One region of the Azospirillum sp. UENF 112521 genome, then DNA from elsewhere that is predicted to be linked to it. Evidence: predicted binding sites of a transcription regulator. Region 1 holds the regulator's gene; the other holds the start of a gene.

Region 1 (4,415 bases):
CGATGGACGACTTCCGCAACAGCGGGTTGGCGCATCTGCTGTCGATCTCCGGCCTGCATGTCGGCATCGCCGCCGGCATCCTGTTCTATGTCGTGCGGGCGTTGCTGGCGTCGGTGCCCTACATCGCGCTGCGGTGGCCGATCAAGAAGATCGCCGCGCTGTTCGGCATCCTGTCGGCGCTTGGCTACACGCTCCTGGTCGGGGCGCCGCTGCCGACGGTGCGGTCGGTGCTGATGACCGGCATGGTGATGGGAGCGATCATGCTGGACCGTCACCCGTTGAGCATGCGGCTGGTCGCCTTCGCCGGGCTGGTCACCATGGCGATGGATCCGGAGGGGATGCTGGGCCCGAGCTTCCAGATGTCCTTTGCCGCGGTGGTGGCGCTGATCGCCGCCTTCGAGAAGGGCAGCGCCAGGCTGGCGGACTGGCGGCGCGATGCGGGATGGATCGTGCGCGGGCTGTTCTATGTCGGCGGGATCCTGCTGACCAGCGTGGTGGCGACGCTGGCGACCTTGCCCTTCTCGCTCTTCCATTTCCAGCAGATCGCCTTCTATGGCGTGCTGTCGAACCTGATCGCCATTCCCATCACGTCCTTCTGGGTCATGCCGTGGAGTTCTGATCGCCTACGCGCTGCTGCCCTTCGGACTGGAGGCGCCGGCGCTGATCGCCATGAACTGGGGCGACCGGGCGGTGATCTGGACGGCGGAATTCTTCGGCCGTCTCCCCTGGGCTTCGCTGACCGTGCCGGCGATGCCGGCGGAAGGCTTTGCGGTGCTGGTGATGGGAGGGATCTGGCTCTGTCTTTGGACGCGCTGGTGGCGGTGGCTGGGGATGCTGCCGGTCCTGGCCGGGCTGGCCTCGCCGATGCTGGCGGTGCGGCCGGATGTGCTGGTGGCCGGCGACGGGACGGTGATGGCGGTCAGGCTGCCGGACGGACGACTGAGCGCATCGGTCAAGGGCGGCGGCCGGATGACCGAAACCTGGCGGGAGCGCGATGGCGAGCGGTCGGTGGCCGATCCCTGGCCGGCCGACGGGGGATGGAGCGGGGGAGGGCGGTCGCTGGACTGCGACGCGTTTGGCTGCCTGTACCGGGTGCAGGGAAAGACAGTGGCGTTGCCGCGGCTGCCGGATGCGCTGGACGAGGACTGTGGGGCAGCTGATGCGGTGGTGACGGCGGAGGTGGCGCGGCGCTGCCGGGCGGATTCTGGTGGTGGACCGCTGGACCCTGCGCCATGAGGGCGCGCATACGCTGACGGTGACCGCCGAGGGGGTGACGGTGGAGACGGTGCGCGGGCTGCGGGGAGATCGGCCCTGGACCGGAGGAAAGTGAGAGGAACTTGGACATCGCCGATCCCATCCGCCGCGGGGACGGAGGAGAGGATCGGCGGTTGGGCTCGAAAAGCTCAGTACTTGCGCACGAGACCGACCAGCTTGCCCTGCACGCGGACGCGGTCGGCGCCGAAGATGCGGGTTTCATAGGCGGCGTTGGCGGGTTCCAGGGCGATGGTGTTGCCCTTGCGGCGCAGGCGCTTCAGCGTCACTTCGCCCTCGTCCACCAGAGCGACGACGATGGTGCCGTTCTCCGCCGCATCGCAGCGCTGGATGACGATGGTGTCGTGGTCGAGGATGCCGGCCTCGATCATCGAGTTGCCGGAAACCTCCAGCGCATAATGGTCGCCACCGGTCAGCATGGAGGCGGGGACATCGACGAAGGCGCTGTTGTCGCGCAGCGCCTCGATGGGCGTACCGGCGGCGATCCGGCCATAGAGCGGGAGCTGCACCGTCTCGTTCGCGGCGGCCGGCGTCGGTGCGGGGGGAGCGGCGTCGCGGCCGGCGAAGGCGAAATCGCCCTTGATGACGTTGGGCTGGAACTTCGGCTTGGGAGCCGCGGTCCGGTTGCGGGAAGCGTCGAGACCCTCGGGAAGGCGCAGAACCTCCAACGCACGGGCCCGGTGGGGCAGGCGGCGGATGAAGCCGCGCTCCTCGAGCCCGGTGATCAGGCGATGGATACCCGACTTGGACTTCAGGCCCAGGGCGTCCTTCATCTCGTCGAACGACGGCGAGACACCGCCCTGGCCAAGCCGTTCGTGGATGAACAGCAGCAATTCGTGCTGCTTGCGCGTGAGCATGGATGCCTCCCGGCCTCGGCCAGACTGAAGATGGAACAAAAACTAAACGTTGCTCCATGTTCTAGTTTGGTTCCTGCCGCGCGTCAAGCCCTCCATCGGCATCTTTTAGAACTTGAGGGGAACATCTGGAACGGCATGAAACAGTTTTCCGGGTGATGTTCAACTGTTCCAGCCGGCCGTTCCGGCGCTCTGCTCAGGCGCTCTGCTGAAGTCTAGATGCTGAGCGCCCCATCCGTCAAAGGAAGCACTGTCACCATCGCGCCGGCCGGTTCCGGGTCGGCATGGGGCGGGCGGGGGATCAGGCAATCGGCCTGGGCGTACAGGGTGGTGATGGCGCTGTCCTGCCGGGCGAAGGGTGTCACGGTCAGGACACCGTCCGGGCCGGCGGCCAGCGTGGCGCGCAGATACTCCTCGCGCCGGTCGTTGGCCCTCAACGGGCCGGTCAGGCGGGCGCGCAGCGGCAGACGGTCGTCCTCCGGCGGCAGGCCCTGCAGCACGCGCAGGACCGGGCGGAGGAACAGGAGCGCCGTGACGCCGGTGGACACCGGGTTGCCGGGCAATCCCAGCAGCGGCACAGACCCGGCACGGCCGAACATCAGCGCCTTGCCCGGACGCATCGCCACCGTCTGCACCTCCAGCGCCACGCCGCGTTCGGCAAGCACATCGCGCACGAGGTCGTAATCGCCCTGTGCCGCCCCTCCGGTGGTGACCAGCAGGTCGCAACCGGCCGCACCCTTCGCCAGTGCCGCCACGCTCTCCGCCGTGTCCCTGGCGACGCCCAGATTGTGGGCGATCCCACCCTGGGCGGTCACCAGGGCGCAGAGGCCAAGCGCATTGGTGCTGACGATCTGGCTCGGACCCAGCGGGTCGCCGGGCAGGGCGATCTCGTCGCCGGTGGCAAGCACGGCGATGCGCGGCCGGCGATGGACCGACAGCCAAGGCACGTTGCCGCCGGCGGCCAGCGCGATGTCGCGCGCGGTCAGGCGCCGGCCCTTTGGCAGAAGCTCCTGACCGGCCGTGAAGTCGAATCCGGCCTCGCGGACGAAGCGGCCGGCGGCCACGGCGCGGCCGATCCGCACGGTGGCGTCGTCGGCGCTGCAATCCTCCTGCATCACCACGGCGTCGGCACCGCCGGGCAGGGGCGCGCCGGTGAAGATGCGCACCGCCTCGCCCCGGCCGACGCTGCCGGTGAAGGCATGGCCGGCGGCGGATTCGCCGATGCGGCGCAGCGGGACGGGGGCCTCGGCGGTCGCAGCGGCGATGTCGGCGGCACGCACGGCCCAGCCATCCATGGCGGCGGCGTGAAAGGGCGGCTGGGTCAGCCGGGCGACCACCGGTTCGGCCAGCACACGGCCGAGCGCGTCGGGCAGGGCGACGGTTTCCGCCGGGAGGGCGGCGAAGGCCGACAGGATGCGGGCGCGCGCCTCGGCGACGGAGATCATCGCGTCAGGCTCCGGTGGAGGAGGATGTGGACGCGCCCCACTCGCCGCTCTTGCCGCCGGCCTTGTGCAGCAGGCGCACATCGGTGACGGTCATGCCGCGGTCCACCGCCTTGCACATGTCGTAGACCGTCAATGCTGCGATGGTGACGGCGGTCAACGCCTCCATCTCCACGCCGGTCTGGCCCTTCAGCTTGCAGGTCGCCGTCACGTCCACCGCGTTGCGGGCGGGGTCGCAGGACAGGTCGACCTTGACCGAGGTCAGCATCAGCGGGTGGCACAGCGGGATCAGGTCGGGCGTGCGCTTGGCCCCCATGATGCCGGCCAGCCGGGCGACCGACAGCACGTCGCCCTTCTTCACCCCGCCCTGCATGATGAGATCAAGGGTTTCCGGCTGCATCAGCACGGTCGCCGCGGCTGTCGCGGTGCGTTCGGTGTCGGCCTTGTCGGAGACGTCGACCATCACCGCCTTGCCCTCGGCGTCGAAATGGGTGAAGCCGGTCATCGGGCGGTCTCCGTCAGAAATTTTTCCATGAAGACGCTGACGCCATTGTCTTCGTAGCAGGCATAGGGGCCGCGGTCGGTGAAGCCGGCCTTGCGGTAGAGCGCCAGCGCTTCGGGCTGGTGGATGCCCGATTCGAGCAGCAGGGCGTCCAAGCCCTCCGCCCGCGCCAGATCCTCCAGCCGGGCGAGCAGACGGTCGCCGATGCGCTGTCCGCGGGTGGCGGGATCGACATACATCCGCTTGATCTCGCCATAGCCGGTCGGATCGACGCGGAGTGCGGCGCAGCCGACCGGAACGCCGTCCTTGCGGGCGACGAGGAAGCGCAGGTCCGGCGCTTCCAAT
Region 2 (4,415 bases), 1.0 Mb from region 1:
TCTACGGGCTGACCGGCCGCTTCGTCGGCTTCTTCGGACCGCTGCTGTTCGGTCTGGCGACCCAGGCCTTCGCTAGCCAGCGCGCCGGCATGGCGACGGTTCTGGCTTTCTTCGCCATTGGCTTCGGGCTTATGCTGGCGGTCCGCGAACCGGCCCGCTAGAAAAGGGCCTGTGTCAAAGCGCCGCACATGAGACCATTCGAGGGCAGAGCTGTTACCTTCGTTTTTGCTGCGACGCACAAAAGTCGAAGCCGAGGGATACGGACCATGCTGCACATCAAAGACATCGAAGCCTTCGCCCGCATCAACGAGGCCCTGAACGAGGAGCCCGGCCCGGATGGCGGCACGGATAATCGGCCGGAGCAGGCCGAACAGTCCGACTCCCAAGGCCAGCACGGTTCCGGCCCGGCGCATCCGGCGCTGGTGATGGCGATGCTGGCGACCGGCCGCCTGCCGCTGTCGGCCCTGTCGAAATCCGATCAGGCGAAGACCCCGGACGTACCGACGCCCTGGACCAAGATGTTCCGCCGCTCCTGACGGCGGTTGGTCCGGGTGGGACGCCGTGGAGTCGGTGAGCAAGATCGACACGGATTTCACGGATTTCAGCACGGATTTCACGGATGTGGCGTTCCGAAGCGACCTGTGTCGAGGTACTCGAAGCGTCGCCAAGTTCAAGAAAAATCCGTGAAATCCGTGTCTAAATCCGTGAAATCCGTGTGAATCTTGCTCCCGATGCCTCGACTCTCCGTACTGGCGGCTGTTGCAAAAATTCCGCCATAAAGGAAATTATTCTTATACGCTTCCCGCAGACCCACCTTTCTGCGGAGCCGCCCAATGCCCCTCGATCCCCGTAGCTTCACCACCGACAACTTCCCCCGCTGGGCCGAAGAGCCGCCGACTCCGTCGGAAGGCTCGCTGGTCCCCGGTTCGCAGTTCCATGAGGAACAGTGGATCATGGCCGCCGGCATGCTGGCCCGTGGCAACAGCTTCCTTCAGGTCTCGCGCGCCATGGGATGCAGCCGAACCACGCTCTGGCGCGCCTATTACGGCTCCAAGGATTTCCGTCACAGGGTCTGGTGGGAGCGGCAGGCGCTGAACCGCGAGGCCGAGCTGCGCCTCTCCTCCCTGCGCATCCTGGTGGCCGAGCAGATCGAGCGGCTGGTCACGTCGGGCGATCCCGCCACCGTCCGCTGGCTGGCCGAGCGGCTCGGCCTGTTCGCCGGCCTCGATCAGCCCGCCCGCGACTCCGCTCCCAGGCCTGCCCCCCGTCCCGCCCCGAAACCGGAAGACCCGCCCGCCGTCACCGTCCCCGAACTCGACGATGACATCCCCGGCGACCTGCGCGAGCGCACCCCGCCCAGCCCGGCCCTGGTCGCCGCCGTCCTGGCCCAGCCGGAGGCGGCGGGACCGAAGGGCGTCTTCCCCTACACCCTCAACCAGTATGAAGAGTATCCCAACCTCAACCCCGGCCCGGTGAGCCGCCGCGCCGCCGGTCCCTTCTCCTGGCGCCGGTAGGCGGGGGATGCAACATCGCCCGCCTCCCTGTTCCACGCCGTTCCATCCCCTCACAGAAGCGACAGCTGGTCCCCCACCGCCGGCGGCACCCGGAAACGGCTGCAATCGAGCTGCCAGCTCCGGCCGCCCAGCCCCTGCTTCCGGCAGGCCAGCTTGAAGCGGTGGCGCAGCAGCTCGGCATAGGGGCCGGTGCCCTTCATCCGTGTGCCGAAGCCGGAGCGGTAGAGCGCGCCGTCGCGGCTCTGCCGTATCAGGCTCAGCACGCGGTCGGCGCGGTTGGGGGCATGGACGCGCAGCCATTCCTCGAACAGGTCGGCGATCTCCAGCGGCAGGCGCAGCAGGATATAGTTGGCGGTGGTTGCCCCGGCGCCGGCCGCCGCCTCCAGGATGGCTTCCAGCTCATGGTCGTTGAGCGCCGGGATCATCGGGCTGGCGAGGACCGCCACCGGCACGCCAGCCTCCGACAGGGCGCGGATCGCCTCCAGCCGGCGCGGCGGGGTGCTGGCCCGCGGCTCCATCGTCCGGGCGAGATCGCGGTCCAGCGTCGTGACCGAGACCGCGACCGATGCCAGCCCCTGAGCGGCCATCGGCGCCAATATGTCGAGGTCGCGCAGGACCAGCGCCGACTTGGTGATGATGCTGACCGGCTGGTTGAAGTCGCGGCAGACCTCCAGCACCCGTCGGGTGATGCCCTCCGTCCGCTCGATGGGCTGGTAGGGATCGGTGTTCGCCCCCAGCGCCAGCGGCTGGCAGACATAGGATTTCGCCCGCAACTCCTTGGCCAGCAGCTCCGCCGCGTTGCGTTTGGCGAACAGCTTGGTCTCGAAATCCAGCCCCGGCGACAGGCCGAGATACGCATGGGTCGGCCGGGCGAAGCAGTAGATGCAGGCATGCTCGCAGCCCTGGTACGGGTTCAGCGAACGGTCGAACGGGATGTCGGGCGACTGGTTGCTGGCGATGATCGACTTGGCCGAGGCCGGCGAGACGCTGGTGCGGACCGGGTCGGACAGCGCCTCGTTGCCGCTCTCGGCATAGCCGGTCCAGCCGTCGTCGGTCAGGACGCGGGTCTCGCGCTCGAACCGCCCGGTGGCGTTGCTGACCGCCCCGCGGCCTTTGATCGGGGATCGCCGTATCTCGTCCATACCGGCAGCTTAGACGGGGCGAAATGGAACGTAAAGCGAACAAACGCGGTTTGGCCATATCGCTTGGCGCCGTCATTGCTTCCGCCACCGAACAAACATAAAGATATCTTTATGCTTGCATGGTTCCGGGAGCGCTGATACATCCATGGCCAATGACAGCGGCAGGGCCGGGGATCCGGCGCGCCTGGAATTCCGCTGCCCGACCGTCACCGCCCACCAGGAGTCATCCCTCATGGCCGCCGAATTCACGGACTACAAGGTCAAGGACATCAGCCTCGCGAACTGGGGCCGCAAGGAGATCACCATCGCCGAGACCGAGATGCCGGGCCTGATGGCCCTGCGGTCGGAATTCGGCGCCTCCAAGCCGCTGGCCGGTGCCCGCATCGTCGGCTGCCTGCACATGACCATCCAGACCGCCGTGCTGATCGAGACGCTGACGGCACTCGGCGCCACCGTGCGCTGGTCCTCCTGCAACATCTTCTCGACCCAGGACCAGGCCGCCGCCGCCATCGCCGCCGCCGGCATCCCGGTCTTCGCCTGGAAGGGCGAGACGGAGGAGGAGTTCTGGTGGTGCATCGAGCAGACGCTGCGCGGCCCGGATGGCTGGACCCCGAACATGATCCTGGACGATGGCGGCGACGTCACCCAGATCATGCACGACAAGTATCCGGAGATGCTGGACGGCGTCCGCGGCCTGTCGGAGGAGACCACCACAGGCGTCCATCGTCTCTATGAGATGATGAAGAAGGGCACGCTGAAGGTTCCGGCCATCAACGTGAACGACAGCGTCACCAAGTCGAAGTTCGACAACCTCTATGGCTGCCGCGAGTCGCTGGTCGACGGCATCAAGCGCGCCACCGACGTCATGGTCGCCGGCAAGGTCGCCGTGGTCGCCGGCTATGGCGACGTGGGCAAGGGCTCGGCCGCCAGCCTGCGTTCGCAGGGTGCGCGCGTCCTGGTGACGGAGATCGACCCGATCAACGCGCTCCAGGCGGCGATGGAAGGCTATCAGGTCGTGACGATGGAGGATGCCGCTCCGCAGGGCGACATCTTCGTCACCGCCACCGGCAACGTCGACGTCATCACGATCGACCACATGCGGGCCATGAAGGACCGCGCCATCGTCTGCAACATCGGCCACTTCGACAGCGAGATCCAGATCGACGCCCTGCGCAATCTGGTCTGGGAAGAGGTCAAGCCGCAGGTCGACGAGGTCGTGTTCCCCGACGGCAAGCGCCTGATCGTGCTGGCCCAGGGCCGTCTGGTCAATCTGGGCTGCGCCACCGGCCACCCCAGCTTCGTGATGAGCGCCAGCTTCACCAACCAGGTGCTGGCCCAGATCGAGCTGTGGACCAACGCCGCCAACTACGAGAACAAGGTCTACGTCCTGCCCAAGCACCTGGACGAGAAGGTCGCCCGCCTGCATCTGGACAAGATCGGCGCCAAGCTGACCACCCTGACCGACAAGCAGGCCGCCTACATCAGCGTGCCGACCGCCGGCCCGTACAAGCCGGACCACTACCGCTACTAAGCGGTTGCGGGATTAAGAAAAAAGGGCCGTCCCGGTGGGGCGGCCCTTTTTCTTTGGAGTGTAGGTCTCTTGTGAGGAGCAGGGGAGGCAGGCAAGGTCGACACGGATGTCACGGATTTGAACACGGATTTCACGGATGTTATCCGGAAAGGTTGCTTCCAGCCAAAGAACGTCGGCTTTGGCAGGCCAAAAAGAAAATCCGTGTAATCCGTGTCTAAATCCGTGACA

Evidence for each region. The regulator LexA, encoded in region 1, represses DNA repair genes until DNA is damaged. The targets are predictions, from matches to a motif close to ATGTTCTANTTTGGTTC.
Region 2: a site for LexA is predicted at 2,683-2,699, ahead of ACWPN8_RS03040 (PA0069 family radical SAM protein). Genes of this name have one in related genera too.

What each region holds. Positions count from the first base shown of each region.
Region 1 covers NZ_JBSNCI010000002.1:1,229,229-1,233,643, forward strand. Annotated here, with positions in the region: gene ACWPN8_RS08115 (ComEC/Rec2 family competence protein) at 1-1,160, shown strand, start outside; gene lexA (transcriptional repressor LexA) at 1,404-2,129, opposite strand; gene ACWPN8_RS08125 (molybdopterin molybdotransferase MoeA) at 2,342-3,571, opposite strand; gene moaC (cyclic pyranopterin monophosphate synthase MoaC) at 3,576-4,073, opposite strand; gene ACWPN8_RS08135 (GNAT family N-acetyltransferase) at 4,070-4,415, opposite strand, start outside.
Region 2 covers NZ_JBSNCI010000002.1:193,207-197,621, forward strand. Annotated here, with positions in the region: gene ACWPN8_RS03025 (MFS transporter) at 1-161, shown strand, start outside; gene ACWPN8_RS03030 (hypothetical protein) at 267-536, shown strand; gene ACWPN8_RS03035 (hypothetical protein) at 834-1,514, shown strand; gene ACWPN8_RS03040 (PA0069 family radical SAM protein) at 1,565-2,656, opposite strand; gene ahcY (adenosylhomocysteinase) at 2,889-4,187, shown strand.